2 regions of the Mesorhizobium sp. C089B genome follow, and region 2 is predicted to be linked to the other one. Evidence: riboswitches for the same ligand, from Rfam matches in the RefSeq annotation. Region 2 holds a riboswitch; the other holds the start of a gene.

Region 1 (15,173 bases), 1.6 Mb from region 2:
AAATCGACGACAAAGCCATCGTCATCATCGCCAAGCGCCAGCCCATGGCGACGGATCTGCGCGAGATCGTCGGCGCCATCCGCATTTCGGCCGACCTCGAACGGGTCGGTGACCTCGCCAAGAACGTCGCCAAGCGTGTGGTCAGCGTCATTGACGGCCGCCAGCCGACCAGCCTGTTTCGCGGCCTCGAGGCGCTTGCCGAACTCGCTTTGACCCAGCTCAAGGAAGTGCTCGACGTCTATGCCTCGCGCTCGGTCGAGAAAATAGGCTTCGTTCGCGACCGCGACGACCAGATCGACGCCATGTACACCTCGCTGTTTCGCGAGCTTTTGACCTACATGATGGAAGATCCGCGCAACATCACGCCGTGCACGCATCTGCTGTTTTGCGCCAAGAACATCGAGCGCATCGGCGACCACGCCACCAACATTGCCGAGACGATCTACTACATCGTCACCGGCGAGCAGTTGCCGGCCGAGCGTCCAAAGGGCGACAAGACCGACAAGGTTGCCCTTCCGGCGCTGCCGGTGAAGTGATCGCGCTCCCCTCGAACGCTTAATCATATTGCGCTAAACTACCTGGATGTTAGCGTCTCGGTTCCTGGCCAAGGCCAGGCGCTCAGGAGGCTGCGATGGAATATGTCCGAGAGTTCAAGCCGGCGCCGGCATCGTCCGGCATCATCGCGTCGAGCGTCTACACCGCCGGCAAGCGCATCGCCGACATTCCGATCGAAGAAGCCGGCGAATGGGCCAAGAAGTCGGGCCATGTCGTCTGGATCGGGCTGCTCGAACCCGACCGCGAGCTTCTGCTGCGCGTCAAGGCGCAATTCCATTTGCATGAGCTGGCGATTGAAGACGCCGAACATCCGCACCAGCGGCCGAAGATCGAGCAATATGGCGATGCGCTGTTCATCGTTGCCCGCACTGCACAGCTGATCGACGGACGCGTCACCTTCGGCGAGACGCATCTGTTCGTCGGCTCAGGCTATATCGTCAGCGTCAGGCATGGTCCCTCGACCTCATACGCCGCCGTGCGCCAGCACTGGGAAAGCTGTCCGCACTCACTGGCCAAGGGCGAGGATTTCGTCCTCTACGCCATCCTCGACTTCATCGTCGACAACTACATGCCGGTGCTAGAGCAGATCGAGGACGAGGTCGAGGCGATCGAGGACAGGGTGCTGCTGAAGCCGATGACCGGTCCCGACATCGAGCGGCTCTATATGCTGCGCCGCGATCTGTTGCGCCTGCGCAATGCGGCGCTGCCGCTGGTCGAGGTCTGCCGCCGGCTGACCAGCGCCGAACTGCCGCAGATCCATACCGCAATGCATCCGCTGTTTCGCGATGTCACCGACCATATCCGCACCGTGCAGGAAAAGATCGACAGCCTGCGCGAGGTTCTGGCCTTCGCTTTCGAAGCCAGCCTGCTGGTCGGCCAGAGCCAGGAAACCGCGAACACCAAGAAGCTGGCCTCATGGGCGGCGATCCTGGCGGTGCCGACGGCGCTCGCCGGCATTTACGGCATGAATTTCGACGACATGCCGGAACTGAAGATGCAATACGGCTATCCCGTCGTATTGGTCTCGATCGCGCTGATCTGCTCGTTTTTGTATTGGCGATTTCGGAAGAGTGGGTGGCTGTGATGGTAGGCAGTAGGCAGTAGGCAGTAGGCAGAATAAGGTAGCGCCTCACGAGCGCTACCCCATTCCCTACTGCCCAGTCCCCAATCCCTAACTACCGGCTCCTGCGCCGCTCTGAAGCCGGCTGGAACGCCACCCTTGCGTGGTACTTGCAGTAAGGTCCGGTTTCAGCCGCCTCGTTGCCGCAGAAGTTGAAGTCTTCCGACAGCGGATCGCCATTCGGCCATTTGCAGGTGCGCTCGGTGAGATCGGTGAGCTGCAGATGCCGCGAGATCGGCACGACGACGTTTTCGACCGGGCGGATGTAGTGGCGCGCCACTGGCTCGGCGTCGAACTGCGCCTGCAGCGCGTTCGCCCCGATCGAAGTCGTGACATGGCGCTGCGCGGTTGCGGCGCGCGGCACCGATTTCTGGATCGAAGATCCCTGCGTTGTCTTCTTCTGACGCGCCGGCGTCGCGGTCGAGCGTCCGCGGCCCGACAGCTTCAGCCGGTGCACCTTGCCGATGACCGCGTTGCGGCTGACCCCGCCGAGTTGTGCGGCGATCTGGCTTGCGCTCAAGCCCTCCGACCACAGTTTCCTGAGAAGTTCGACCCGCTCGTCAGTCCAGTTCATGAGACCGCGCTCCTGCTATGTGTGCGGCAGCCGGAATCCGTTCCCGACCCGGCAATCTTTGCCGGGGCAGACACCACATATATTAGGTGATTAGGTCCGCCGCACGAAATCTAGTTATTTCCCGACTACAATTACCTCATGTGTTGACTCGGTGACAAGAGTCCCAGGTGCAACACGAATCGGTTTTTTAGGTTTTCCCCAACTTGCCCGGTCGCTTATGAGCCGGCGTCTCGTCGGGAGCTGGCCACGCGCCTCTGCACGACGTTTTCGTTGACTTCATGGCCGAAAAACACGATAAGCCGCAAAGGCCGCCGCTTTGGCGGCTTTTTTGATTTTTCCGGTACCGGAGACGCATATAATGAGCGGTTCGGCGCTTTACGAGACCTTTGCCCGCGCCCCTTTGGCCTTCGATCATGGCGAAGGCACCTGGCTGGTTACCGACAAGGGCGAGCGATATCTCGATTTCGCTGGCGGCATCGCGGTCAATTCGCTGGGCCACAGCCATCCGCATCTGGTCTCGGCGCTTACCGAACAGGCGGCCAAGCTCTGGCACGTCTCCAATCTCTACGAGATCCCGGGGCAGGCCCGGCTCGGCGAGCGGCTGGCTGACGCCACCTTCGCCGACAAGGTGTTCTTCACCAATTCCGGCGCCGAGGCGCTCGAATGCGCGATCAAGACGGCGCGGCGCTATCAGTTCGTCAAGGGCCATCCCGAGCGCTTCCGGGTCATTACCTTCGAAGGCGCCTTCCACGGCCGCACGCTGGCGACCATCGCCGCCGGCGGCCAGTACAAATATCTCGAAGGCTTCGGCCCCAAGGTCGAAGGCTTCGACCAGGTCGGCTTTGACGACATCGACGCCGCCGAGAAGGCGATCACACCAGAGACCGCCGCGATCCTGATCGAACCGGTACAGGGCGAGGGCGGCATCCGCCCGGTGCCGACGCAATCCTTGAAGCGGCTGCGGCAGCTCTGCGACCAGCATGGCCTGCTGCTGATCTTCGATGAGGTCCAGTGCGGTATCGGTCGCACCGGAAAGCTGTTCGCGCATGAATGGACCGGCGTGACGCCCGACATCATGGCGATTGCCAAGGGCATTGGCGGCGGCTTCCCGATGGGCGCGTGCCTCGCCACCGACGACGCTGTCGTCGGCATGACGGCAGGCGTGCATGGCACCACTTTCGGCGGCAATCCGCTGGCCATGGCGGTCGGCAACGCTGTGCTCGACGTCGTGCTGGAAGACGGCTTCCTCGAAGACGTCCAGCGCAAGGCATTGCTGATGAAGCAGGGCCTGGCGGCGGTCGCCGACGAATTTCCCGATGTCATCGAAGGTATCAGGGGCAGCGGCCTGATGCTTGGCCTGAAATGCGCCATGCCCAACACCAAGGTCAACATGGCGCTGCGCGACCAGCATCTGCTGGCGGTGCCGGCAGGCGACAACGTCATTCGTCTGCTGCCGCCGCTGACCGTCACCGACGCCGAGATCGGCGAAGCGCTCGATCGCATCCGCGCCGGCGCCAAGGGCCTGACCGACGCCATCGCCGCGGCCGCCGCGAAGTAATCCCGAGAACCATTCCCGATGAGCCTTCGCCATTTCACCGATCTTTCCGCCGTTTCCGAAGGCGATCTGCGCCTGATGCTGGACGATGCGGTTGTGCGCAAGGCGCGCCTCAAGGCCGGCGAACGGACCAAACCGCTCGAAGGCAAGGTGCTGGCCATGATCTTCGACAAGCCGTCGACGCGCACGCGCGTGTCCTTCGACGTCGGCATGCGACAGCTCGGCGGCGAGACCATCATGCTGACCGGCACCGAAATGCAGCTCGGCCGTTCCGAGACCATTGCCGACACCGCCAAGGTGCTGTCGCGCTATGTCGACGCCATCATGATCCGCACCACGTCGCATGAGCGGCTGCTCGAGCTGACCGAGAATGCCACGATTCCGGTCATCAACGGGCTGACCGACGACACCCATCCCTGTCAGCTGATGGCCGACATCATGACCTTCGAGGAGCATCGCGGTCCGGTTGCCGGCAAGACCATCGCCTGGACCGGCGACGGCAACAACGTGCTGCATTCGCTGCTCGAAGCTTCGGCGCGGTTCCGCTTCAACCTGAACGTCGCAGTGCCGGAAGGCAGCGAGCCGGCGCAAAAGCATATCGACTGGTCGAAGAGCAATGGCGGCAAGCTGCACTTCACCCGCTCGCCCGAGGAAGCCGTCGACCAAGCCGACTGCATCGTCACCGACTGCTGGGTGTCGATGGGCCAGGAACACCGCGCCCGCGGCCACAATGTCTTCTCGCCCTATCAGGTCAATGCGGCGCTGATGGCCAGGGCCAAGCCCGACGCCCTGTTCATGCACTGCCTGCCGGCGCATCGCGGCGAGGAAGTCACCGACGAGGTCATCGACGGTCCGCATTCGGTTGTCTTCGACGAAGCCGAGAACCGGCTCCACGCCCAGAAGGCGGTTTTGGCCTGGTGTCTGGGCGCTTGATCTCCAGGCGCTTGATCTCCAAGCGCTTGATCCGGGGCGGCGCGATGCCTATTTGCGCCCCATCACGCAAATCAAGCGCGTTTGGACGCATGCACCCCTCCGGGCCGCATGGCCGCGCCCTGGAGCTTTGTCATGTTGGAAACGCATCAAGTGACTGAACATCACCCCAAACTCGGCGAGTTCGGCTATGCCGGCGACGATCATGTCGTACCCTTCGAGGTCGGCCCGCTCGACGTGCGCGGCCGCACCGTGCAACTCGGGCCGATGCTCGACGCCATCCTCAACCGTCACGACTATCCCGAGCCGGTCGCCCGCCTGCTCGCGGAAGCCTGTGTGCTGACGGTGCTGCTCGGCACCTCGCTCAAATTCGAAGGCAAGTTCATCCTGCAGACCCGCACCGACGGCCCGGTCGACATGCTGGTCGCGGATTTCTCCACGCCTTCGGCATTGCGCGCCTATGCGCGTTTCGACGCCGACCGGCTGGAGGCCCTGGTGGCCGCAGGCCAGACCTCGCAGCAGACGCTGCTGGGCAGCGGCGTTTTGGCGCTGACCATCGACCAGGGCGCGCACACGCAGCGCTATCAGGGCATCGTCCAGCTCGACGGCGAGACGCTGGAGGACGCCGCGCGCACCTATTTCCGCCAGTCGGAGCAGATCCCGACCGACCTCAGGCTGTCGGTGGCCAAGCTTCTGACGCCAGGTCCCGGCGGCGCTCGTGAGCAGTGGCGCGCCGGCGGCATCCTGGCGCAGTTCCTGCCGCAGTCACCCGAGCGCATGCGCGTGCCCGACATTTCGGGCGGCGACGGCGATCCGCGTGACGTGACGCAGGAGCCGGCCGACAATTCGTGGCGCGAGCTGGTGGCGCTGCTCGGCACCATCGAGCCGACCGAGCTGATCGACCCGACCATCGGCGCCGAGCGGCTGCTCTACAGGCTGTTCCACGAACATGGCGTGCGCGTCTTCGGCGGCGTGCCGGTCGCCGACCAATGTTCCTGCTCAAGGGACAAGATACGCGGCATCCTCGAGGGGTTTTCCGCGCAGGAGATCAAGGACAGCACCGAAGATGGCGGCATCCACGTCGCCTGCGAGTTCTGCTCGAAGCAGTACGACTTCGACCCGGCGGAGTTTGCAACTCAGTAGCATCTCTTCCTTCTCCCCGTTCACGGGGAGAAGGTGCCCGAAGGGCGGATGAGGGCAGCGCGAACTTTGGTGAATGGCCGCGCATAGCCTAGGTCATGTGCGTGGAAGATAACCTCATGACTCTGGCGCTGCCCCTCATTGCCCTGCCGGGCATTTCTCCCCGTATAGTGACGGGGAGAAAACCCCTAATTCACCGTCCGTCGGGTCCCCGGCAGATCCAGCGAAAACGCGGGAATAGCGACGTCGAACGTCTCGCCCTTTTTGTTGCGCATGGTGTAGTGGCCGACCATGAAGCCGGAGGGCGTTGAGAGCGGGCAGCCTGACGTGTATTGATAGCTGTCGCCGGGATTGAGCTCAGGCTGGTCGCCGACCACGCCGGCGCCGCGCACTTCCTCGACCCGGCCGCTGCCGTCGGTGATGTGCCAGTAACGCGCCATAAGCTGCACGAAATCGTCCGACTGGTTGTCGATCGTCACCTGGTAGCCCCAGACATAACGGTTCTCCGCCGGGTCCGAGCGGTCCTCCAGGTAGAACGGTCTGACCTGCACTTCGATGTTGCGCGTGACGGCGCGGTACATGGGCTGCTCCGGTTGCGCGGCAGGGAACATTTGTCGCGCCATGCGGTTTGATACGCGCAGAGCGGCATGTCCTGCCAGCCTCAAAGCGCAGGTGCCGACAAACAATGTCATTTAAGTGACACATGACAATGTTGGTGTGCGCAAACCTTGCCGGCGACTCAAGGCCCATCTGTCGACTGACAAAGCAGCCGCGAGCGGCCTTTCCGGAGTGACCAGATCTCGATGGAACCAGCTCTCACAGCCGCCTTCGCTTCCTCCGCTTTGCTTCTTTCCAATCTCGCCAGCATCCTGCTTGCATCGTCGAAGCTGAAAGCGCGCCGTCTCATCCCTCCGCCGTCCAACGAGCAGCCGCCGGTCTCGATCGTCGTGCCGTCGCGCGGCGTGGAGCCGTTCACACAAGAGACGCTGCAGCGAGCTTTCTCGCTTGACTGGCCGATCTACGAACTGATCTTCTGCGTCGCTCACGCCGACGACCCGGTCGTCGAACTGATAAACAGGGCGATCGTCCTGTTTCCCAACGTGCCGACCCGGCTGCTGATCGGCGACGACCGCGTCAGCAGCAACCCGAAGCTCAACAACTGCGTCAAGGGCTGGGAAGCGGCGCGCTATCATTGGGTTATTCTGGCGGATTCCAACGTGCTGATGCCTAGGGATTACGTCCAGCACCTGATGGCGGCCTGGCGGACCAATACCGGGCTTATCTGCTCGACGCCGATCGGCTCGCGGCCGGATGGCTTCTGGGCCGAGGTCGAATGCGCGTTCCTCAACACGCTGCAGGCGCGCTGGCAATATGCCGGCGAGGCGCTCGGTCTCGGCTTTGCCCAAGGCAAGAGCATGCTGTGGAACAAGCCGATGCTCGATACCAGTGGCGGTATCCGCGCGCTGGCCGCCGAGATCGCCGAGGATGCTGCTGCAACCAAGCTGGTCAACGGACTGGGCCTGCACGTCAATCTCGTTGCCTCGCCTTTCGAGCAACCACTGGGGCAGCGCCGACTTGCCGACATCTGGTCGCGCCAGGCGCGCTGGGCGCGGTTGCGCCGCGTCACTTTCCCGCTGTTTTTCGCACCCGAGATCCTGACCGGCGTCGCCGTGCCGCTGGCGTTGGCGCTGGTGGCGGCCGCAAGTGCCGGCATCAGCCTGCCGGCCACGGTGTTGGCCGTGCTGACGGCGGCCTACATTCCCGAATGCGCGCTGGCCGCGGCCAAGGGCTGGCACCTGTCGCTGCGCATGGTCCCGGCGATGATGGTGCGCGACATGATGCTTCCCGCCATCTGGGCGCGCGGCTGGCTGAGCGGCGCCGTCGACTGGCGCGGCAACATCATGACCATCGGCACCAAGACGGCCGAACTGGAAGAGGTTTCGTCGGGAGCGTGACGCCTCGCGGCCTATCCGGCTGCCTTCAGCGCCTGCGCAACGTCCTCCAGCAGATCGTCCGTATCCTCAAGACCGACCGACAGCCTGAGCGTTCCCGGCCCGATGCCAAGCTCGGCGCGAGCTTCGTCGCTGAGGTTCTTGTGCGTGGTGGTCGCCGGATGGGTGATCAGGCTCTTGGCGTCGCCGAGATTGTTGGAGATCAGCACGATGTCGAGCGCGTTCTGCAAGGCGAAGGCCGCCTGCTTGCCGCCCTTGATGTCGAGGCAGATCAGCGTCGATCCGCCTGTCATCTGCTTCTTGACGATGTCGGCCTGCGGGTGGTCGGCGCGGCCGGGATAGATGACGCGGGCGATTTCCGGCCGTCCTGCCAGGAAATCCGCGATCTTGGCCGCGCTTTCAGTCTGCTGGCGCACCCGAACCGGCAGCGTCTCCAGGCCCTTGAGCAGCGTCCAGGCGTTGAACGGCGACAGGCTCGGGCCGGTGTGGCGGAAATAGTCGTGCAAATTCTCGTCGATCCATTTCTTGTCCGACAGGATGATGCCGCCGAGACAGCGTCCCTGGCCGTCAATGTGCTTGGTCGCGGAGTAGACGACGATATGGGCGCCGAGCTGCAAGGGCTTCTGCTGCAAGGGCGTGGCGAAGACATTGTCGACGATCAGCCTGGCGCCGATCGAGGTGGCGAGCGCCGCCACCGCTGCGATGTCGACCACTTCCAGCGTCGGATTGGTCGGGCTTTCCAAGAAGAACAGTTTCGTGTTCGGCCGCACCGCCTTTTCCCAGTTGGCGATGTCGGTGCCGTCGACCAGCGTTGCCTCGATGCCGTATTTCGGCGCCAGCGTCTCCACCACCCAGCGGCAGGAGCCGAACAGCGCGCGCGCCGCAACGATATGGTCGCCGGCCTTGGCGCTGCACAGGAGCGCTGCCGTCACCGCCGCCATGCCGGACGCCGTGGCGCGCGCATCTTCGGCACCCTCCAGCGCGCACATGCGCTTTTCGAACATGTCGACGGTAGGGTTGGCATAGCGCGAATAGATGAAGCCCGGCTCCTCGCCCTTGAAACGGGCTTCCGCGGCCTGCGCCGTTTCATAGACATAGCCCTGGGTGAGATACATCGCTTCCGACGTCTCGCCGAACTGGGAACGCAGTGTTCCCCCGTGCACGAGTGCGGTCTGAGGCTTCCAGTTACGCTTCTTGGTGCTCATCGCTTTTGTTCCAGACACAAAAAAACCGGCCGCGAAAGTCGCAACCGGTCCATATGGCCTTGCGGCCCGACGGTCCTTTAGCGACTTGTTTAACGTGGCTGCAAGCCGACCGGCCAAATCACCACGGGATAACGACCCTTTAGACCTCACCTGCGCTTGCGTCAATTGCCGGCTTCATTAAGAGGTTTGTACCAGGCAGGTTCCGCAATAATATCCAGCGGTTTTGCGGCAAGAACCTGCCACAAAGAGACCGACCTTGGAGCGGAGCCAGCCTTTTGCGGCAGACAGGCATTCTTCCCGATCAGGACATTTCCGCGCTGTTTCAGTCCGGCGCGCTGAAGTCGCCGCGCGCGCTTGATGTCGACCAGGTGCAGCCGGCGAGCCTCGATCTCAGGCTCGGCGACAAGGCTTTTCGCGTGCGCGCCTCCTTCCTGCCGGGTCCCGATCATCTGGTGGCCGACAAGCTTCACCGGCTGAAATTGCATGAGTTCAGTCTCGCCGAGGGCGCGGTCCTGGAAACCGGCTGCGTCTACATCGTGCCGCTGCTCGAAAGCCTGGCGCTGCCCGCAAACGTGTCGGCCTCGGCCAACCCGAAGAGCTCGACAGGCCGGCTCGACATCTTCACCCGGGTGATGACCGATCGCGGCCATGAGTTCGACAAGATCGCCGCCGGCTATCACGGGCCGCTTTATCTTGAAGTCAGTCCTCGCACCTTCCCGATCGTCGTGCGCGCCGGATCGCGACTGTCGCAGATCCGCTTTCGCACCGGCAACGCGCTGTTATCGGAGGCAGAGCTGAACGAATTGCACCGCGCCGAGATGCTGGTGGCGACCGAGCCGCCCAACATTTCCGGCGGCGGCATTGCGCTGTCGATCGATCTTGACGGCGACCAGAACGGCCTGGTCGGCTATCGCGGCAAGCATCACACCGGCTTGGTCGATGTCGACAAGCGCGCCGCCCAGGATGCCGTCGATTTCTGGGAGCCGCTCTATAAGAGCGGCGCCGGCGAACTGGTGCTCGACCCGGACGAGTTCTACATCCTGGTCAGCCGCGAAGCCGTGCACGTGCCGCCGCTCTACGCCGCCGAGATGACGCCCTTCGATCCGCTGGTTGGCGAATTCCGTGTTCACTATGCCGGCTTCTTCGATCCGGGCTTCGGCCATTCGGCCTCAGGCGGCACCGGCAGCCGGGCGGTGCTCGAAGTGCGCAGCCACGAAGTGCCGTTCATCCTCGACCACGGCCAGATCGTCGGCCGGCTGGTCTACGAACACATGCTGAAGCGGCCGCAGGCGCTTTACGGCACCGATCTCGGCTCGAATTACCAGGCGCAAGGCCTCAAGCTCTCCAAGCATTTCCGCCCCGCCGGCTGAACCTTCGATCACCATCAGGCAAAATACTTGCCTGCGCTGCCTCACCATGCTTGGCTGCCTTTCGGTGGCCGGCAAGAGAACGGCGCGCAAGGGGAACCAAAATGCAGATTTCAAGATGGATCATATCGGCAGCGGGCGCTGCCATGCTGGTGATATCGGCCGGCTCGCTGGCTGAGGCGCAGGAGAAATTGAAGATCGGCACCGAGGGCGCTTATCCGCCCTTCAACACCATCACCGCGGACGGCAAGATCGAGGGCTTCGACATCGACATTGCCAATGCGCTGTGTGCGCAGATGAAGGTCGAGTGCGAGATCGTCACCCAGGACTGGGACGGCATCATCCCGGCGCTGCAGGCGAAAAAGTTCGACGCCATCATCGCCTCGATGAGCATCACCGAGGAGCGCAAGAAACAGGTCGCCTTCACCAACAAATACTACACGACGCCGCTGGCGCTGGTGGCGCCCAAGGACAGCGACCTCACTTCCACCGAACCGGCAGCCCTTGCCGGCAAGACGGTGGGCGCGCAGGCCTCGACCACCCAGGCCGACTATGCGCAGGACGCCTATGGCAAGGCCGGCGCCGAGGCGAAACTCTACCCCACCCAGGAAGAGGCGATCACCGACTTGCAGAACGGCCGTCTCGACGCCGTCATCTCCGACAAATTCGTGCTGATGGACTGGCTGAAGAAGGCGAGCGACGGCTGCTGCAAGCTTGTCGGTGACGTCAAGGGCACCGAGACGCAAGCCGGCATCGCTGTCCGCCTGGAGGACACGGCACTTCGCGACAAGCTCAACGCGGCGATAGACGCCATCGTCGCCGACGGCACTTACAAGAAGATCCAGGCCAAGTATTTCGATTTCGATATCTATTGAGGTTGGAACTGCCAAATCTCCCCCCTTGAGGGGGAGATGGCCGGCAGGCCAGAGGGGTCGCTGCGCATAGAATGCCAGCGCCTTTCAGCCGCGGAAGACTTTAGCGCTCCACGCGCAACGACCCCCTCTGTCGCCTTCGGCGACATCTCCCCTCAAGGAGGGAGATTACGCTCTCAAAGCGCCTTCACCGCCACCTTAACCGGCTGCTCAATCTCCAGCGGGTTGCGCAGCGGCAGGCCGAAATCCCCGGCCTCGATCTCGAACACGTCGCCAGCCTGAGTCTTGATGCCGTCGGCAAAGGACAGCGTCGCCGTGCCGAACATGTGCACATGCACGTCGCCCGGCTGGCGGAAGGCCGAATATTTGAAGTGATGATGTTCGAGATTGGCGATTGTGTGCGACATGTTCGCTTCGCCCGACAGGAACGGCTTTTCCCACAGCAAATTGCTGTCGCGATAGATTCGCGATGAGCCCCTGACGTCGGCCGGCAGGTCGCCGATCAGGATTTCCGGCCCGAACGAGGCGTTGCGCAGTTTGGAATGTGCCAGGAACAGATAGTTCACCCGCTCGGTAACATGATCGGAAAACTCGTTCGACAGCGTGAAGCCGACGCGGAACGGCGCGCCGTCGTCGCCGATGACATAGATGCCGGCGATTTCCGGCTCCTCGCCGGCGTCCTGCGCAAAGGCCGGCGACATCAGTGCGGCGCCCGGCGCCACCGCCATGGTGCCGTTGCCCTTGTAGAACCATTCCGGCTGCACGCCGGTCTGGCCCTTGGCCGGCTTGCCGCCTTCGAGCCCCATGCGGAACATCTTCATGGAATCGGTAAGCTGCTCCTCGCCGCCATCGCTGAGCTTCTTGTGCATGGAATCGCGCGTCGCCGCCGAGCCGAGATGGGTCAGGCCGGTGCCGGTCAGATGCAGATGCGCAGGATCGGGATGGTTGATCGGCGACACCAGCCGGCCCTTCTTGTAGACGGCGTCGAGGTCTATCGCTTCACCGAACCCCTTGCGCTCGATCAGCGCGGCGAGGCCCGTTCCGGTGCGCGCGGCTTCCATGGCCAGCGAATAGACGCTGCGGGCGCCGTTGATGATCCTGGTCTTGCCGCCGCCATTGCGGGCGACGACGCGGATGGTCTCGGCGTCGTCGAGGATCTGGGAGATTAGCATGATGAAATCCTCTCTCATGTGCCTTGGCCGGGTTGCCCCTTGGCAAACCTTGACCTGCGCGGCTCGGACCTCGCCGCGCCACGGGTTGAACTCTTCGTCCGGATTGCGCTCGCGAGCTCCATCCCTCGGGGGACTTCTTATGCCGACAACTTGCCGGCTGCGCCGCGACCGTATGCCTCCTGCTTGCCTCGCTGAAGCTTGTCAGGCCTTGTTCTTGTTGTAGACGTCGAAGATCACGGCGCCGAGCAGCACCAGGCCTTTGACCACCTGCTGCCAGTCGACATTGACGCCCATGATCGACATGCCGTTGTTCATCACGCCCATGATGAAGCCGCCGACGACCGCCCCGATAACCTGGCCGACGCCGCCCATCGCCGAGGCGCCGCCGATGAACACTGCGGCGATGACATCGAGCTCCGAGCCGAGACCCGCCGCCGGCACCGCCTGGCCGAGACGAGCCGCGATGATCAGGCCGCCAAGCGCCGACAGCACGCCCATATTGATGAACACCATCAGCGTCAGCCGCTCGGTGTTGATGCCCGACAGCTGCGCCGCCTTGGGATTGCCGCCCATGGCGTAGATGCGCCTCCCGATGGTCATGCGCTTGGTGACGAAGACGAACAGCGTGATCAGCACGCCCATGACCAGCAGCACCACGGGCAGGCCGCGGTAGCTGGCAAACTCATAGACCAGGAACAGCGCCAGCGCGCTGGCGACCAGCGTCTTGACGACGAACAGGGTGAAGGGCTCGGCCTCATAACCATGGCGTTCTCGTTTGCGCCGGGTGCGGACCCCGAAATAGGCATAGGCGAGCACGGCGATCAGCCCCAGCACGACCGTCGTCATGTGCAGGGTCACGCCGCTGCCCATGATGGTCTTGCCGGCTGCGTTCACGACCGGCGGGACGAGCGTCAGTGGGCCGATCACATCCGGGATGAAGCCGGAGCTGAGCATCTTGAAGTCGTCGGGAAGCGGACCCACCGACGAGCCGCCGCCAAGCAACGCCTGGCAAATGCCGCGGAAGATCAGCATGCCGGCCAGCGTGACAATGAAGCTCGGTATCCGGTGATAGGCGATCCAATACCCTTGCGCGGCGCCGATCAGGCCACCCGCGACCAGGCAGACGATCGAAACCACCAGCGGATTGCTCAGCGGTCCGAGTTGCCAGATGACCATCATGTTTGCCGCCAGCGCGCCAATGAAACCGGCGACCGATCCGACGCTGAGGTCGATATAGCCCGATACGATCACCAGCAGCATTCCCAGCGCCATCACGATGATGAAGGAGTTCTGCTGCACCAGATTGCTGAGGTTGACCGGCTTGAACAACGTCCCCGACGTGGTGAACTGGAAGAACAGCATGATGACGATCAGGGCTATGATCAGTCCGTATTCGCGTAAATTCGTCGCCAGCGCCGAGACGGCGATGCGCGGGCGCTGTTCGTCGGCGACGTTGCCCTGCGGGCGGGGGCGCTTTCGGTGCTCATGCTGCTTTTCCTTCTCCCCGGACGATGGCGCGCATTATCTTTTCCTGGCTTGCTTCCGCCGCCGGCATTTCGCCCACCATGCGCCCTTCGTTCATGACGTAGATGCGGTCGGTAATCCCCAGCAATTCCGGCATTTCCGACGAGATGACCACGATCGCCTTACCCTCCGAGGCAAGGCGCGCGATGATCGTGTAGATTTCATACTTGGCGCCGACATCGATGCCGCGTGTCGGCTCGTCGAGGATCAGCACGTCAGGGTCGGCAAACAACCATTTCGACAGCACCACCTTCTGCTGGTTGCCGCCGGAAAGATTGCCGGTCATCTGATAGACGCTGGACGCTCGGATATTGGTCTTCTTGCGATAGTCGTTGGCGACCGCAAGTTCGCGCATGTCGTCGATCACGCTGTGGCGCGACACGCCGTCGAGATTGGCCAGCGTAATGTTATGCTTGATATGGTCGATGAGATTCAGGCCGTAGGTCTTACGGTCCTCGGTGACATAGGCGATGCCGTGTTGGACCGCCTTGCTTACCGACGAGACATCGACCGGCTTGCCCTTGAGCAGCACTTCGCCGGTGATGCGGCGGCCATAGGAGCGGCCGAACAGGCTCATGGCGAATTCGGTGCGGCCGGCGCCCATCAGCCCGGCGATGCCGACCACCTCGCCCTTGCGCACATTGATGTCGATGCCCTTGATCACCTGCCGCTCGGCATGGAGCGGGTGATAGACCGACCAGTTCTTCACCTCGAACACGACTTCGCCGATCTTGGGCTCGCGCGGCGGATAGCGGTCGTCTAGCGAACGGCCGACCATCGAGGTGATGATGCGGTCTTCGGAGATATCCTTCTTGGCCAGCGTCTCGATGGTGCGCCCGTCACGGATGACGGTTACCTTGTCGGCGACCCGGTTGATCTCGTTGAGCTTGTGCGAGATCAGGATCGAGGTCATGCCTTGCCGCTTGAATTCGAGCAGAAGATCGAGCAGCGCCTGGCTGTCTTTCTCGCTGAGCGACGCGGTCGGCTCGTCGAGGATCAAAAGCTTGACGTCCTTGCTCAGCGCCTTGGCGATCTCGACCAGCTGCTGCTTGCCGACGCCGATATTGGTGATCAGTGTCTTGGGGTCCTCCTTGAGGCCCACCTTCTTCAACAGGGCAGCGGTGCGCGCCTCGTTGGCATCCCAGTCGATGACGCCGTATCGGGCGTTTTCGTTGCCGAGGAAGATATTTCGGTGATCGACAGCATC
Region 2 (15,173 bases):
CAGGCCATTGCGGCGTTTCCTTTTTGCCCGCGCTTGGTGTAACCAACGCACACCTCCTCAACGGGCCCTTCCCCGCATGCTCTATATCCGCTCGCTGGCGTTCAACTTCGTCTTCTATGTCAATCTGATCGTCCAGATGGTCCTCTGGACCCCTTACTACTTCCTCTCGCCACGCCATCGCGCCTGGTTCGTGCCGAAATTCTGGTCGCGCACCAGCCTGTGGCTCTACGACAAGATCGCCGGCACCAGGAGCGACATCACCGGCGTCGAGAACCTGCCGGAGGGCTCTTTCATCCTGGCGCCGAAACACCAGTCGTTTTGGGACGCGATCGCTTTCTTTCCGTTCCTCCACGACCCGCTTTATATCCTGAAGCGCGAGCTGACCTGGATCCCCTTCTTCGGCTGGTACATCCTGAAGATGCGGATGATCCCGGTTCACCGCGGCAGCCGCTCCAAGGCGTTGAAGCAGGTCGTTGCATCGACAAAGCAGGAGATGGGGCGCAATCCGCGCCAGCTGATTATCTACCCCGAAGGCACGCGCCGAGCGCCAGGCGACGAGCCGGCTTACAAATACGGCATTGTCGAGCTCTATACGCAGCTTGGCGTCCCGGTGGTACCGGTCGCCCATGTCGCCGGCCTCTACTGGCCGCGCCGCAAATTCCTGCGCTTTCCCGGTACCATCAAGGCCCGCTTCCTGCCGCCGATTCCGCCCGGGCTCGGCAAGGACGAATTCATGGACCGGCTGATCGGCGATACGGAAGCCGCCTGCGACCAGCTGCTAATCGAGGCATCGCAGGCTCCTAACCCGCCGCAAATGCCGCCGACGGCGGTCAAGCGGCTGGCCGAACTCGCCGCGGCCGCCAAAGCAATTCCAGGAAAAGTGTGAGCGGTTTTTTCCGTCCTGAATCGCGCCAAAACAAAAAAGACCAAAGCTTGATCTCTTCTGCGGGCCGGCTCAAGGCCACGCCGCCAGCGCCGTGGTCAGCACCAGCGTCGCCGCGAAGGCCAGATTGATGATCCGCGACGCCAGCGGCTGGCGCAGGGTGCGGGCGAAGGCCGCGCCGGCCAGCAGCCACAGCACATGGATGGCTACGATCATCAGGGTGAGAACCGCCAGCCTGGCCGGGATGCCGAGAGCATCGGCGCCGGCTGCGGTCGCGGAGCCAGCAAGGACCGCAGCAATCGCCACATAGGCTTTCGGGTTGGCAACGGCGAGCAGGAAGCCGCCGAGGAAGGTCGGCAGAACCGCGCTGCTGTCACGCGCGGCCAGCGGCGGCGCTGTCGCTATTCTGTAGGCGAGGTAGAGAATATAGGCGGCGGAAGCGACCGCCAGCACCGGCGCTACGCCCGGCATCGAGGTAAGGATAGCCTTGATGCCGGTGGCCACCACCAGCAGCACCGCGACGGTGCCTAAAATGATCCCCGATGTGTAGTGAAGCGAATTGCGCAGGCCGAAGGCGGCCCCTATCGCCGTGACGCTGATCGTCGCCGGGCCAGGACTGCCCATGACGACGGTTGCCGCCAGCACCAGCGCCAGCAATTGCTGCCAGGGCTGCGCCTGCGAAAGAATGTCTGCGGCCATGCTGCCTCTTCTCCACAATAATGGAGAGCAGTGTGGCGAGGCGGACAGCCGTCGTCTTGAACGATCGTGCCGAAGCTGCGCGGCTAGGCGCTGGCCTTGTCCAGCGCCACGAGATCCTCCGCGCTGAGCTTCAGCGATGCGGCGCGCGCCAGGCTGTCGACCTGGTCCAGCGTCGTGGCGCTGGCGATCGGCGCGGTGATGCCGGGCTGCGCCATCACCCAGGCGAGTGCCACTTCCGCCTGCTTGGCCGAATGGCGCGCCGCGACGGTGTCGAGTGCGGCCAGAATGCGCATGCCGCGCGCATTGAGATAAGCCTTCACGCCGCCGCCGCGTTCACTTTTGCCGAGATCGGCCTCGCTACGGTATTTGCCGCTCAAAAACCCCTTGGCGAGACTGAAATAGGTGATGACGCCGATATCCTCGGCCACGCACAGATCATGCAGCGGCCCGTCGAAGGATGAGCGGTCGTAGAGATTGTATTCCGGCTGCAGCACGCTGTAGCGCGGCAGCCCGCGCAGGCTGGCAACATCGAGCGCGGCGCGCAGCTGGCCGGCGTCAAGATTCGAGGCGCCGATATGGCGGACCTTGCCGGCAGCGAGCAGCTTCTGGTAGGCGCCGAGCGTCTCCTCATAAGGGGTTGTCGGGTCCGGCCAATGCGAGAGATAAAGGTCGATCACATCGGTCTGCAGTCGCTTGAGCGACGCCTCGACTGCCCTTTCGATATGGGCAGCGGACAGATCCTTCTTGCCTTGTCCCATATCCGAGCCGACTTTGGTGATGACGATGATCTTGTCACGGTTGCCGCGGCTTTTCATCCATTTGCCGATGATGGTCTCGGACTCGCCGCCCGCGTGGCCGGGCACCCAGCGCGAATAGGCATCGGCGGTATCGATAGCGTTGAGGCCGGCGTCGCCGAACCGGTCGAGCAGGTCGAAGGAGGTCTTCTCGTCCGCGGTCCAGCCGAAGACATTGCCGCCCAGGACCAGCGGCGCGATGGAAAGGTCGGTTTGACCGAGACGGCGTTTTTGCAAGACGGGGCTCCGTGGGGCTGGCGGCGGGCGACCCGAATGCTTCGGGCCGCAGCTAAGCTAGGTCTCGCCGCGCCGAGGTCAAAGGCCTCAGCCAATTTTTCCAGCGGGCCAGCGCTTCACAAAGGCGCGAGAGCTTCGCCTGCAGGCTCGCCGTGGTCTACTGGCTCACGAGGCGATCCGCTTCGCCACCTCTTCCAGCCAGTGGTCGCTGATACCCAGCGCCGCGAGATGCTGCAGCGTGTTGAGCACATAGTCCTCGTTGTTTCCGGACTGGCCGACGGCGCCACGGATAACACCTGCCGCATGCGCGGGGTCGAGCCCGCCGGCATACTGCTCATGCTGGCGGTCGACGATATAGGCGACCGCTTTCACTCTCTCTCCCGCGGCCGCCCCATTCCCGTCGAGGCTGACATCGAGCACACGCTCGAGGTAGACGCTGGTCACCAATTCGCGCTCGCGCAGATAGGTCAGCACCTCATCGCGCAGCTCGCCGGGCACGCGAAAGGCCAGCCCGATGCAGGAGCCGCCACGGTCGAGGCCTAGCACCAGGCCCGGCCGCTGGCGCGTGCCGCGATGCACGAAGGAATAGACGCACAGCGACCGGCGGTAGCCGTAAAGCCGCGCGCGCCGTGTCTCGACATGGGCGAATCCCGGTCGCCAGATCAGCGAGCCGTAGCCAAAAACCCAAAAATCGCCCATATCGCCAAGCCTGATTGCACGAGAGTGACGCCGCCGCATCGGAATCGGTGCTCTTCTGTTCTTTTTGCTTGTTGCGTAAGCCACAGTCCACCCGCAACACGCCCGCGTTAATGAAAGCCGCAGCATGACGTCAAGTGACGAGCGTCCGTCGAAGTTTCGCCACCGGCTGATGTGGCTCGCTGCCTTGGTCGTTATGCTGTTCGGCGCCTACAGCGCGGTCTGGTTCTATGTCGCCGGTCGCGTCAGCAGCGAAGCCGACAAGGCGGTGGCCTCGCTCAAGGACAAAGGCATCGAGGCCGGCTGCGCCAACCTCACCGTCAGCGGCTACCCCCTGCGTTTTGCCATCTCCTGTGACAATCTGGCTTACGAGGACGACGCCAGGAACGTTGCCGCCTCGGCAGGCAGCTTCAACTTCGTTGCAGAACTCATCCGGCCTTTGTCGCCCGCCGCCGAGTTGCGCGGGCCACTGCGGACCTCGGTGCCCGGGATGGCGCCGCTATGGATCGATTGGGACAATCTGCAGGCCAATGCCAAGCTCTCCTGGCCCTTGCCACGCAGCATTTCGCTGCAGGCCGAGAGCTTGTCCGGCCAGACCGATCCGGCCGACGACACCGACCCGGTTTCACTGTTCAGCGCCGGAACGGCGGCGGGCGAGTTGCGGCCGGACGGTCAGGACCTTGGCTATACCGGAAGCTTCACCGATCTTGAGATCGACGCCGACGCGATCGGCGGGCGCGTGCTGCCGCCGCTCGACGGCAGCGGCGACGCGACGCTGAAGAACGGCGTCGCGCTGATGAAGACGCAGGCCAGGAGCCTGCGCGGCCAGGCGGTCGGCATCCACAAGCTCGATCTGTCGTCGGGAACCGCGCGCATCACCGTCTCCGGCCCGGTGTCGGTCGACGCCAACGGCCAGGTCAATGCCGACCTGACGATCAAGCTGCAGGATCCCAAAGCCGTGGCGGCAATCCTCGCCACCGCAATCCCCGAGCAGAAGAGCCAGATCGAGCAAGGCTTTGCCGGTCTGGCGCTGCTCGGCAACGAACCGTCGATGCCGCTCAAGGTGGTGAAGGGCAAGGTCTCGCTCGGCTTCATTCCGCTGGGCAAGATAAAGCCGCTCGATTAGAGCAATTCCAGGAAAAGTGTGAGCAGTTTTCCGTCCGGAATTGCGTTAAAACAAAGAGATAGAGCATGATCGCAAAGAGCGGCAACGGCTTTTGGGGAGAGATCATGCTCGAGCAAGCCGACGCATGAACCGACCGGTGAAACTGCTGAGCGTTGGCGCGCTGACGCTGGATACCATCCTGCGCGTCGAAACCCTGCCCACGCATCAGGGCAAGTTCATCGCCTCGGACGGCATCCAGATCGCCTCGGGCATGGCGACAAGTGCTGCCTGCGCCGCCCGCCGTCTCGGCGCCGAGGTGTTCCTGTGGGCAAGTGCAGGTGACGATGCCGTCGGCGACCAATTGCTGGCCGGCATCGAGGCCGAGGGCGTCGATTGCCGCTTTGTCCGCCGCGTCGAAGGCGCCCGCTCGGCGCTGGCCGCGATCCTGGTCGACGCTCATGGCGAGCGCATCATCGTGCCCTTCTACGACCCAAAGGCGCAGGCCGACCCCGAGGCGGTGCCTGTCGCCGATCTTTCCGGCTTCGATGCCGTGCTGGTCGATGTGCGCTGGCCGGGCGCCGCCGCTCTTGCCTTGACCGCCGCGCGCGACGCCGGTTGCCCGGCAATCCTCGACGCCGACACGGCGCCGCTGGAGGTGCTGGAGCGTCTGTTGCCGCTGGCTTCGCACATCGTCGCTTCGGAGACGGCTGCACGCATTATCTGCGACCACGCGCTGGATCCCGAAACCGCCTGCGCCGACCTCGCCAGCCGCACAGACGCCTTTGTCGCGGTGACCGGCGGCGCCGCGGGAAGCTGGTGGCATGACCGGTCCGCCGGATGCGTGCGCCACATCGCGGCGCCGAAGATCAAGGCGGTCGACACGCTGGCCGCCGGCGACGTTTTCCACGGCGCCTTTGCTGTCGCGTTGGCGGAAACCATGCCGATCGAGCAGGCGTTGCGCTTTGCCAGCGCGGCGGCCGCGCTCAAATGCCAGCGCTTCGGCGGCCGGCTGGGGGCGCCAAACAGGGACGAGGCAATGGCCATGGTCGCGGCGACCTGGCCCGTCTGAAACAGATTTAACTTTTCACCGGGTGCTCGACCGCCTGCCGGCCGAAATCCGGCACGTCGATATCCTGGCCGGCCTCGATGATCGAACGGCGAACGGCCCGGGTGCGGGTGAACAGGTCGAACAGCTTGTCGCCGTCGCCCCAGCGGATCGCCCGCTGCAGCGAGGCGAGGTCCTCCGAAAAGCGCGCCAGCATTTCCAGGATGGCATCCTTGTTGTGCAGGCACACGTCGCGCCACATGGTCGGGTCGGAGGCGGCCAGACGGGTGAAGTCGCGGAAACCGGAAGCCGAATATTTGATCACTTCCGACTTGGTCACCGATTCCAGATCGTCGGCCGTGCCGACGATGTTGTAGGCAATGATGTGCGGAAGATGCGAAACGATGGCCAGCGTCATGTCATGATGCTGCGGGTCCATCGAGTCGATGTTGGAGCCGCAGCGCCGCCAGAATTCCGACAGCTTTTCCAGCGCGGCCGGATCGGTTCCCGGCAGCGGCGTGAAGATGCACCAGCGGTTTTCGAACAGGTCGGCGAAACCCGCATCCGGGCCCGATTTCTCCGTACCTGCCAGCGGGTGCCCCGGAATAAAGTGCACGCCGTCCGGTACATAGGGCTGCATTTGCGCAATGACGGAGGCCTTGGTCGAACCGACATCGGTGAGGATGGCGCCCTTTTTCAGCCCCGGCGCGATCTCTTGCGCCACCTCGCCCGACGATCCCACAGGCACCGAGACGATGATCAGGTCGGCGTCGCGGACCGCTTCCCTGGCGCCGGTGGTGTAGCTCTCGCCAAGACCGAGCTCCTTCGCCCGCGCCAGCGTGGCCGGGCTGCGCGTCGCGATGGCGACATGGCGGGCCAGGCCCTCGCGGCGGATAACGCGGGCCAGCGACGAGCCGATCAGGCCGATGCCGACCAGCGCGATCTTTTCAAACATCGGTGATGTCATTGTTTCAGCTTTTCAGGAACGTCGTGAGGGCGTCGATAACGCCGCGATTGGCTTCTTCGGTGCCGACGCTCATGCGCAGCGCATTGGGAAAGCCATAGCCGGTAACGCGCCGCAATATATAGCCGCGCTGGGTGAGGTAGTCGTCCGCCGCCTCAGCCGAATGCTTCTTGTCGTCGGGAAAGTGGATGAGGACGAAATTGCCGACGCTGGGCGTCACCCTGAGCCCAAGCTTCGTCAGCTCTTCATTCAGCCAGGTAAGCCAGGTCTCGTTGTGCAACGAACTGCGCTCGACATGGGCGCGGTCGCGGATGGCGGCAATGCCGGCCTCGATCGCTGTTGCGTTAACGTTGAAAGGGCCGCGGATACGGTTGATGGCATCGACGATGTGCAGTGGGCCATACATCCAGCCGATGCGCGCGCCGCCAAGGCCGAGCTTGGAGAAGGTGCGGGTCATGACCACATTCTGTGCGCTGCCCGCCAGCTCGATGCCGGCCTCGTAGTCATTGCGCCTGACATATTCGGCATAGGCCGCGTCGAGCACCAGAAGCACGTTGCCCGGGAGCGTGGAATGCAGGCGGCGGACCTCCTGGAACGGCAGATAGGTGCCGGTCGGATTGTTGGGATTGGCGAGGAAGATGATTTTGGTCCGCGGCGTCACCGCGGCCAGGATCGCGTCGACGTCGGCGCGCTCCTCGGTTTCCTTCACAGCAACCGGCTTGGCCCCCGCCGACTGAATGTAGATCTTGTAGACCATGAAGGCATGTTCGGTAAAAATCGCCTCATCGCCTGGCGCCAGATAGGTCTGCGCCAGCAGGCCCAAAATCTCGTCGGAACCGTTGGAGCAGATGATGTTTGCCGGGTTGAGGCCATGCACCTCGGCGATCGCCTCGCGCAGCCGGCGGGCGGTGCCGTCGGGATAGACATCGAGCTTGCCAGCCACTTCGCGCGCGGCCTCGATCGCCTTCGGCGACGGGCCGAGCGGGTTCTCGTTCGACGACAATTTATGGACCTTGGCGACGCCGGCCGGTGCCGTGCTCTTGCCCGGCACATAGGCGTCGATGTCCATAATGCCCGCGCGGGGCGTCGGCCGTGCCTTGTCCGCTGTCTTGTCCATGTCGCAAATCCATCGAGAATGCCTCCGTCCGGAGGCCGCAGCGGAAATACAAGCCGTAGCCGCGAATGTCGAGAGGCGGGCAATAGCTGGCCGTTGACGCCGGGCCGCACGAGTTCTAGAAGAACGCAACAGTTCCGTGGTGATTTGGCCGGTCGGCTTGCAGCCACGTTAAACAACTCGCTAAAGGGCCGTTTGCGTGACGTAACCGGCTTTGCGATCGCACTGCCGGTTTTTATTGCCTGACGGCGGGCAAGGAGAGTCACATGGCCGCGCTCCGCGCTACAAAAACCAACAACGAGGCCGACAACCCGTCGAGCCCTGTGTTGCGTTTTGGCCCTGACAAGCCGCTGAAGCTCGACGCCGGCACGCTTTTGTCGCCGTTCCAGATCGCCTACCAGACATATGGCGCCCTCAACGATGCCCGCACCAACGCCATCCTGGTCTGCCACGCGCTGACCGGCGACCAGCATGTCGCCAGCACCAATCCGGTGACCGGCAAGCCCGGCTGGTGGGAAGTGCTGATCGGTCCCGGCAAGATCATCGACACCAACCGCTTCTTCGTCATTTGCTCCAACGTCATCGGCGGCTGCCTCGGCTCCACGGGTCCGGCCTCGACCAATCCCGCCACCGGCAAGCCCTACGGCCTCGACCTGCCAATCATCACCATCCGCGACATGGTGCGGGCGCAACTGATGCTGGTCGACCATTTCGGCATCGAAAAGCTGTTTTGCGTGCTCGGCGGCTCGATGGGCGGCATGCAGGTGCTGGAATGGGCATCGTGCTATTCCGAGCGCGTCTTCTCGGCCCTGCCGATCGCCACAGGCGCACGCCATTCCTCGCAGAACATCGCCTTCCACGAGGTCGGCCGGCAGGCCGTCATGGCCGATCCGGACTGGCATGGCGGCAAATATTTCGAGCACGGCAAGCGCCCGGAAAAGGGGCTCGCCGTGGCGCGCATGGCCGCCCACATCACCTATCTGTCGGAAGCCGCCCTGCATCGGAAATTCGGCCGCAATCTGCAGGACCGCGAAGCGCTGACCTTCGGTTTCGACGCAGATTTCCAGATCGAAAGCTATCTGCGCCACCAGGGCATGACATTCGTCGACCGCTTCGACGCCAACTCCTACCTCTACATGACCCGTTCGATGGATTATTTCGACCTCGCCGCCGACCATGGCGGCCGGTTGGCAGATGCCTTTGCCGGGACCAAGACCCGCTTCTGCCTGGTGTCCTTCACCTCGGACTGGCTGTTCCCGACCGAGGAGAGCCGCTCGATCGTGCATGCGCTCAACGCCGCCGGCGCCTCCGTCTCCTTCGTCGAGATCGACACCGACCGCGGCCATGATGCCTTCCTGCTCGATGAACCCGAACTGTTTGCCGCCATCAAGGGCTTCATCGGCTCGGCGGCCCGCGCAAGGGGGCTCGCCTCATGAGCGTCAATGGCAGCCAGCGCGTCGACCTCGAAGTCGTGGCCAACCTGATACCGCCGCAGTCGCGGGTGCTCGATGTCGGCTCCGGCGACGGCCTGCTGCTCGAACTCCTGCAGGAGACCAAGCAGGTCGACGGCCGCGGGCTGGAGCTGTCACAGCGCGGCGTCAATGAATGCGTGGCGCGCGGTCTCTCGGTCATCCAGGGCGATGCCGATACCGACCTCGAATTCTATCCAGACAAGGGTTTTGACTTCGTCGTCCTGTCTCAGACGCTGCAGGCGACCCGCAACCCGAAGCTGGTGCTCGACGAGCTGCTGCGAATCGGCAACCGCGCCATCGTCTCCTTCCCCAATTTCGGCCACTGGCGGGTGCGGCTGTCGCTGTTCGTCAATGGCCGGATGCCGGTGACCGCGGACCTGCCCTATTCCTGGTACGACACGCCCAACATCCATTTCTGCACCATCCGCGACTTCGTCAATCTGGTCGAGGAACTCGGCGCTTCGGTCGAGAAAGCCACCGCGCTCGACGGCAACGGCCAGAAGATCGGACTGTCGATGCCATGGTGGTTCTGGAATTTCTTCGGCCAGCAAGCGGTGTTCTTGCTGAAGCGGTAGTTTGCCCCTATTCCAGCACGTCCGTCGCCTTGTGCGGGTGCTGAACGCCATCGGCGATGATCACATCGGCGTGGGAGTTGTCGGTGCGCAAGGCCAGAATCTCCCGATAGGCTGATGAATCGTACCAGCCCCACGCATGCGCCCTGTCCGGAAACTCGATGACGATCAGATGCCCGGGCCATTCGTTTTCGACCACGTCCATGTCGCCGCCGTGGACAAGGAAGCGGCCGCCGAACGGCTCCAATGTGGCGTCGATCCTCTGCAGATACTCGACAATCTGCGGGCCCATTGTGACTTGACGCATATGGGCGACGGCGTAGGCGGCACGGCTGAACTCCCTGTGAGATCGAAGCCCGACGACCGGCTTCGTTGGCGCAATCTGCAGACATGATGGCCATCGGTCGATTACGTCTGGGGTAATCGGCCGGCTTACGGCGTCCTGGCTCAACAGTTTGTGATGACATTGCCGCTGGTTTTTTGTAGCGTCGAATCGAATGCCATCCCGGGGTAAGGCTTGGACGGCGACCATCAAAACCTCCGGCCTCCAGGCATTTCGGGGCACAATCGAAGCAACATGTCCAAGGCAACCGACCTCGCTCCGCTGATCTCGGTGATCACACCGACGCACAATCGCCGCAGCAAGGTGGTGCGCGCCGTGGAGAGCGTGCTGGCGCAGAATTTTCCCCGGTTCGAACACATTGTCGTCGATGACGGCTCGACCGACGGTACGGCAGCCGCACTTGCCGAAATCCGCGATCCACGGCTGATCTATGTTGGCTCGAAATGGCGCGGCGCCAATGCCGCCCGCAATGCCGGCATCGAGCGGGCGCAGGCGCCGGTGGTGACATTCCTCGATTCCGACGACGTCTATTTGCCGGATCGCCTGGCGCGGACGCTGGAGCAGTTCGACAACAATCCCTCACTCGAAGTGCTGATCAGTTCCTTCGTGTCGCTGAAGGGCAATCGCCGCACCAACTGCGTCAACCGCGAGGCGCTGCTGAGCCGCGACTCGCTGGAGCGGGCCCTTGTCGCGCAGACCATCTTCATTGCCGGGTCGGCAATCACCGCCCGGCGCGAGTCGCTGCTGGCCATCGGCGGCTACGACAGTGACGTCACGCGCATGCAGGATCGCGAATTGTTGCTGCGCTTTGCCCGTCGCAGCGGCGCGCAGCTGTCCGAAGTGATCGACTGGAAAAAGTACAACTCGGAGAATTCGATCTCCGGTCGCCGGGACGGCTATGTCGAAGCCTATGCGAGCTTGATCGACAAGCACCCCTATATCGCCGACCGCTACCCCTACATTCCGCCTTACATGATCGCCCGGCAGCTCATCGCCGATGCACTCAAGGGCAGGGTTTCGCAGGCGTTCTCCGGCTATATGGCCAACCGGTCGTCGAAGGCGCTTGGCTATTCGCTGCCGCAGCTGTTGCGTGGCTATGTCGGCGGCCGGCGCTGGCGCCGCGATCTCTATGCCGAATTTCGCGACAAATACGGTGCACGGCCGGCCTGAAGTTTGCCGACAAGCCGCGCAGCGGCTTTCCCCTCCGAACTGCCTCAAACCTCATTTGTCGAGTTCCGGCAGATATGGGTCGGAATATAGCCGCCGGTCGCGTTCGCCCTGTAGGCAGTCCATGGGTGCGGCGGCATCGATCGGGACCACGGTCGCATCGGCGATGCCGCTCACCTCCAGGATCAGCTTGCGGCGTATGGCGGTGGCGAATTCCGAGGCCGCATAGATCGGCAACACGAAGGAGCCTGGCCCACCGGTGACGCAGTCGTCATAATACTGGTCGAGATGGCTGAACGTCGGCGACGGGCTGATCAGGATCGGCAGGCCGTTGATGACGATGCCCTTGGCCACCGCCGCATCGCGTGTCGTGGCGACGGGCAGCCCGGTGTTGTTGGGACCGTCGCCGGAAATGTCGATGACGCTGCGTGGCGCATCGAACCCCGTGCCCTCGAACAGCCCGGCGCCGAAGGCAAGCGCACCGGAAATCGAGGTGCCGCGAAAGCTGCGGAACGGCCGCGCTTCTATTCTGTCGGCGAAGGCGTTGGCGCTCTCTGCGCTGTCGATCACCTGCCAGGCGATGACGCCATCCTCGCGCACGACGCCCGCCCATTCGAAATAGGCAAGCGCGATGCGCCCGGTGGTTCCCGAGCGCACGGCCTTGATGAAATCGGGATGCCTGAGCGCCTCGACATAGCCAGCGCGCTGCAGCGCGAACTCCCTCTCGTCCATCGACTGTGATATGTCGACGGCCAGCACCAGTTCGACATCCACGGCAACGGCCGGGGCAGCCACGGGCGTGGTGCAGGCAAGGCAGGCAAGCAGGCTGAGCGCATCGAGCATGGCCGCACCACGGATGTTTCGACCCGTGAATCTTCGCCGCGATCGCGGCGAAATAAAGCCCCTTCTACTTCTTTCGCCGCACGGCCGCTTTCGGCGGCGGGTCGATGGCGCCGGTCCTGACTCGGGCGGGTTTCAATGGCGCAGCACCCGTATCCTTCACGATGTTCAATGCGCGTGGAAAGAAATGACCATTGTGCAGTCCGCGCCCGATGTTGAGGATCGCGGTTTCCGGCAGGCGTTTCTCCAGCATGGACAGTACCCTTCGCAGCGAAGGACCATCGAACGCGTCCATCGCTTCGTCGATGATCACCCATTTCGGCTGCCGCAAGGCCAGCCTGGCGAAGGCCAGCGACCGCTGTTCGTCATCGTTGAGTTCCCGCTCCCAGCGTGCGGAACGGTCGAGCAAGGATGACAGCCGCTCGAGGCCGACCTCGGCCAGCACCGCCCCAAAATCAGCATCGCCAGCCGGCGCCGAGCCATTCGGATGCAGCACTTCGCGTAACGTGCCGGCAGGAAAATACGGAACACGCGGCACGAAAATCGGCGTTTCTCCGGCCGGCAAGCCGATCCGCCCGCTGCCCCAGGGCCAAAGGCCGGCAATGGCGCGGAAGAACAATGTCTTGCCGGCGCCTGGGTCGCCGGTGATCATGACGCGCTCACCGGGATGGATCTCGACATGGCTGTCTGAAAGTTTGGTGCAGCCCTCCGGCGAGGCCACTTGGAGCTTCTCGAAGGTCAGGCTGCCATTGGCGTTATCGCCGAATTCGATGCGCTTTTCCTTGTCGTGCAACACATCGGTTTCATCGAGCGCAATGCGGAAGTCGGCAACGCGCATCAGCGTGGCGCGCCAGTCGGCGATGCCGCCGATATTGTTGATGAACCAGCGCAGCGACGAGTGCACCTGGTTGAAGGCGCCGACCGCCATCATCAACCCGCCAAAGCTGATATCGCCTGAAAAATAGACCGGCGATGCCACAAGGATCGGCGCCACCACGGTGATCCAGCCATAGGTATCGGTCACCCAGGAAAGGTTGATCTGCGCTTTGTAGATGTTTCGCATCGCGCCCAGCACCGTGCCAAGGTCGATTTCGAGCCGTCTCTTGGCATCGGCTTCGCCGTGATAGAGCGCGATGGCGTCTACATTCTCGTTGACGCGCACCATCCCGGAACGCAGCTCGGCCTCGCGGGTGTAGCGGTCGCTGTTGAGGCGGATCAGCGGCCGCCCGACCAGCCAGCTCAGCCAGGAGGCGATGCCGGCATAGAGGAACGCGGCCCAGACCATGTAGCCCGGTATCGCCAGCGACCAGCCGTTGATGTGGAAGACGAAGCCCGACGAGAGTTGCCAAAGCACGCCGACGAACGACACCAGCAGGATGAAGGATTGCAGCAGGCCGACGCCGAGGTCCGTCGACAGATCGGACAGATGCGCGGCATCCTGCTGCATGCGCTGGTCGGGATTGACGCCGATGGCGCCGGCATTGGCGAGCCGGAAGGCCCGCGCCGGCCGCATCCATTGGTCGATCAGGTCGAGCGTCAGCGCCTCGCGCAGCTTCAGCCGGATCATCTGGTTGAGCCAGGTCTGAGCGATGTTGAGCAGCAGCAGCGTGCCGGCAATCACGGCAAAGATCATCAGCTGATGCAGGAAGGCCGCCATGTCGCGACGCGCCAGCGCATCGTAGAAAGGCTGGTTCCAGCGGTTGAGCAGAACCTGGCCGATCGACGTCGCGACGATGACCGCCATAATGCCGACCGACGTCCAGACCAGCCACTTGCGCACCGGTGAGCCTATCAGCGCCCGTTTGATCGTCGCTACCTGATCGCGCAGGCTGCTGGCTTCGACGGTTACCGGCTGAACGGTGGCGGACTTGTCCGGTTGATCAGCCATGCACGAGGTCCTTGCGTTCAGAAGCGTTGCTGAAACCAGATGGAGAGACTTGAAGGCATCCGCCGCTCAAACGGACCGCGAATGCATCTGCGACAGATAGGTGGGAAAAACCCACGCAACACCAGTTTTCATGATGATCACGAAGGTGTCACCTGACGCGTCGTCGATGTCACCCCTTCCGCCCGGCGGCCAAGCCGCGTCGCACCGTGCGGTGACAGTACCGGCACGAAGACACGGCGCGAGGCGCGCTGCGCGACCGGCACGCCCTGATAGAGCCGCTTCTGCGCCTCGACCACGATGACGCCGGAAAAGATCGGCCAGAACCGCCGGCCGGCGCGCTCCAGCACATTGTGGAACCGCATCATGAAGCGCCGCGGCGATGGCGGGAAGAACAGCGCGTCGGACCAGGAAGCCGGTGTGAAATTCGCCTCGCGCAGCAATTCTGTCAGCTGGCCGCGCGAGAACGGCCGGCCATTGCCGAACGGCGTGTGCTCGAACCGCGCCCAGACACCGCGCCGGTTGGGCACGACGATGACGACGCGCCCTGCCGGCGACAGCACCCGCCAGATCTCGTTCAGCGTCTCGCGCGGGTTTTCGACATGTTCGAGCGAATGCACGAGCAGCATGCGGTCGATGCAGGAATCGACCAGCGGCAGTTCCTCGTCGAAGACCAGCGCCGTAGCCGTCGGCCCGTTCGCCGGCCAGACGACGGCGCCTTGCGTAGCAGGCATGAAGGCAAACACCCGCTCGGCATCGGTGCCGAACCGCTCCAGCCACGGCAAGGTATAGCCGAGCCCGACCAGCCGCTCATTGGGCACTGTTGCCCATATTGAGGACAGCGCCATGGTGATCGAGCGTTCAGCCAGGCGGCCGAGCGTGGTCGAATAGAAGGAGCGGAGATCGACGATATCGGAATGCATGCGCGGGACGGTAGCTGCGATGCCGCCCAAGTTCAACAAAGCCGGCACGTTCTGCAAAGCTAGAGTGACATCGGCGGCCAAGCGCCCTATGTCTGCGCCAACAGATGGAGAGATGCCAATGCCCGTCGAAATCGAACAGTTCATGTGCCGCAGCGACAATTTCGGCGTGCTGGTGCATGACCCGAAAAGCGGCGAGACCGCCATTATCGACGCGCCCGAAGAAGCGCCGATCATTGCCGCGATCGAGCGTACCGGCTGGAAGCCGACGATGATCCTGACCACCCACCACCATGTCGACCATGTCGAGGCCAATCTGGCGCTGAAGGAGCGCTTCAAGCTGCGCATCGTCGGACCGGAGGCTGAAAAGGAAAAGATCCCCGGCATCGACGAGACCGTCGGGCAAGGCTCGGTCGTCCATCTCGGCGGCGAGCGGA

The links. Region 2 has a riboswitch for S-adenosylmethionine ahead of metX (homoserine O-acetyltransferase MetX). Riboswitches for the same ligand answer to the same signal wherever they lie in the genome.
Region 1: another riboswitch for S-adenosylmethionine. It lies ahead of NLY44_RS26610 (O-succinylhomoserine sulfhydrylase); the one in region 2 lies ahead of metX (homoserine O-acetyltransferase MetX).

Annotation. Positions count from the first base shown of each region.
Region 1 covers NZ_CP100469.1:5,405,464-5,420,636, forward strand. The annotation lists gene phoU (phosphate signaling complex protein PhoU) at 1-536, shown strand, start outside; gene NLY44_RS26575 (magnesium and cobalt transport protein CorA) at 632-1,639, shown strand; gene NLY44_RS26580 (GcrA family cell cycle regulator) at 1,731-2,249, opposite strand; gene NLY44_RS26585 (aspartate aminotransferase family protein) at 2,608-3,807, shown strand; gene argF (ornithine carbamoyltransferase) at 3,826-4,737, shown strand; gene NLY44_RS26595 (Hsp33 family molecular chaperone) at 4,846-5,877, shown strand; gene apaG (Co2+/Mg2+ efflux facilitator ApaG/CorD) at 6,063-6,455, opposite strand; gene NLY44_RS26605 (ceramide glucosyltransferase) at 6,678-7,829, shown strand; gene NLY44_RS26610 (O-succinylhomoserine sulfhydrylase) at 7,841-9,031, opposite strand; SAM riboswitch at 9,089-9,166, opposite strand; gene NLY44_RS26615 (2'-deoxycytidine 5'-triphosphate deaminase) at 9,307-10,401, shown strand; gene NLY44_RS26620 (ABC transporter substrate-binding protein) at 10,503-11,273, shown strand; gene araD1 (AraD1 family protein) at 11,447-12,442, opposite strand; gene mmsB (multiple monosaccharide ABC transporter permease) at 12,644-13,804, opposite strand; partial or broken gene mmsA (multiple monosaccharide ABC transporter ATP-binding protein) at 13,926-15,173, opposite strand, start outside.
Region 2 covers NZ_CP100469.1:3,828,980-3,844,152, forward strand. The annotation lists gene NLY44_RS18915 (lysophospholipid acyltransferase family protein) at 77-886, shown strand; gene NLY44_RS18920 (LysE family translocator) at 956-1,582, opposite strand; gene NLY44_RS18925 (aldo/keto reductase) at 1,666-2,613, opposite strand; gene NLY44_RS18930 (gamma-glutamylcyclotransferase) at 2,779-3,312, opposite strand; gene NLY44_RS18935 (DUF2125 domain-containing protein) at 3,437-4,435, shown strand; gene NLY44_RS18940 (sugar kinase) at 4,560-5,483, shown strand; gene NLY44_RS18945 (prephenate/arogenate dehydrogenase family protein) at 5,491-6,426, opposite strand; gene hisC (histidinol-phosphate transaminase) at 6,431-7,540, opposite strand; SAM riboswitch at 7,667-7,744, shown strand; gene metX (homoserine O-acetyltransferase MetX) at 7,804-8,973, shown strand; gene metW (methionine biosynthesis protein MetW) at 8,970-9,584, shown strand; gene NLY44_RS18965 (DUF1330 domain-containing protein) at 9,592-9,963, opposite strand; gene NLY44_RS18970 (glycosyltransferase family 2 protein) at 10,159-11,094, shown strand; gene NLY44_RS18975 (DUF1194 domain-containing protein) at 11,146-11,934, opposite strand; gene NLY44_RS18980 (ABC transporter ATP-binding protein/permease) at 11,999-13,819, opposite strand; gene NLY44_RS18985 (class I SAM-dependent methyltransferase) at 13,957-14,739, opposite strand; gene gloB (hydroxyacylglutathione hydrolase) at 14,858-15,173, shown strand, end outside.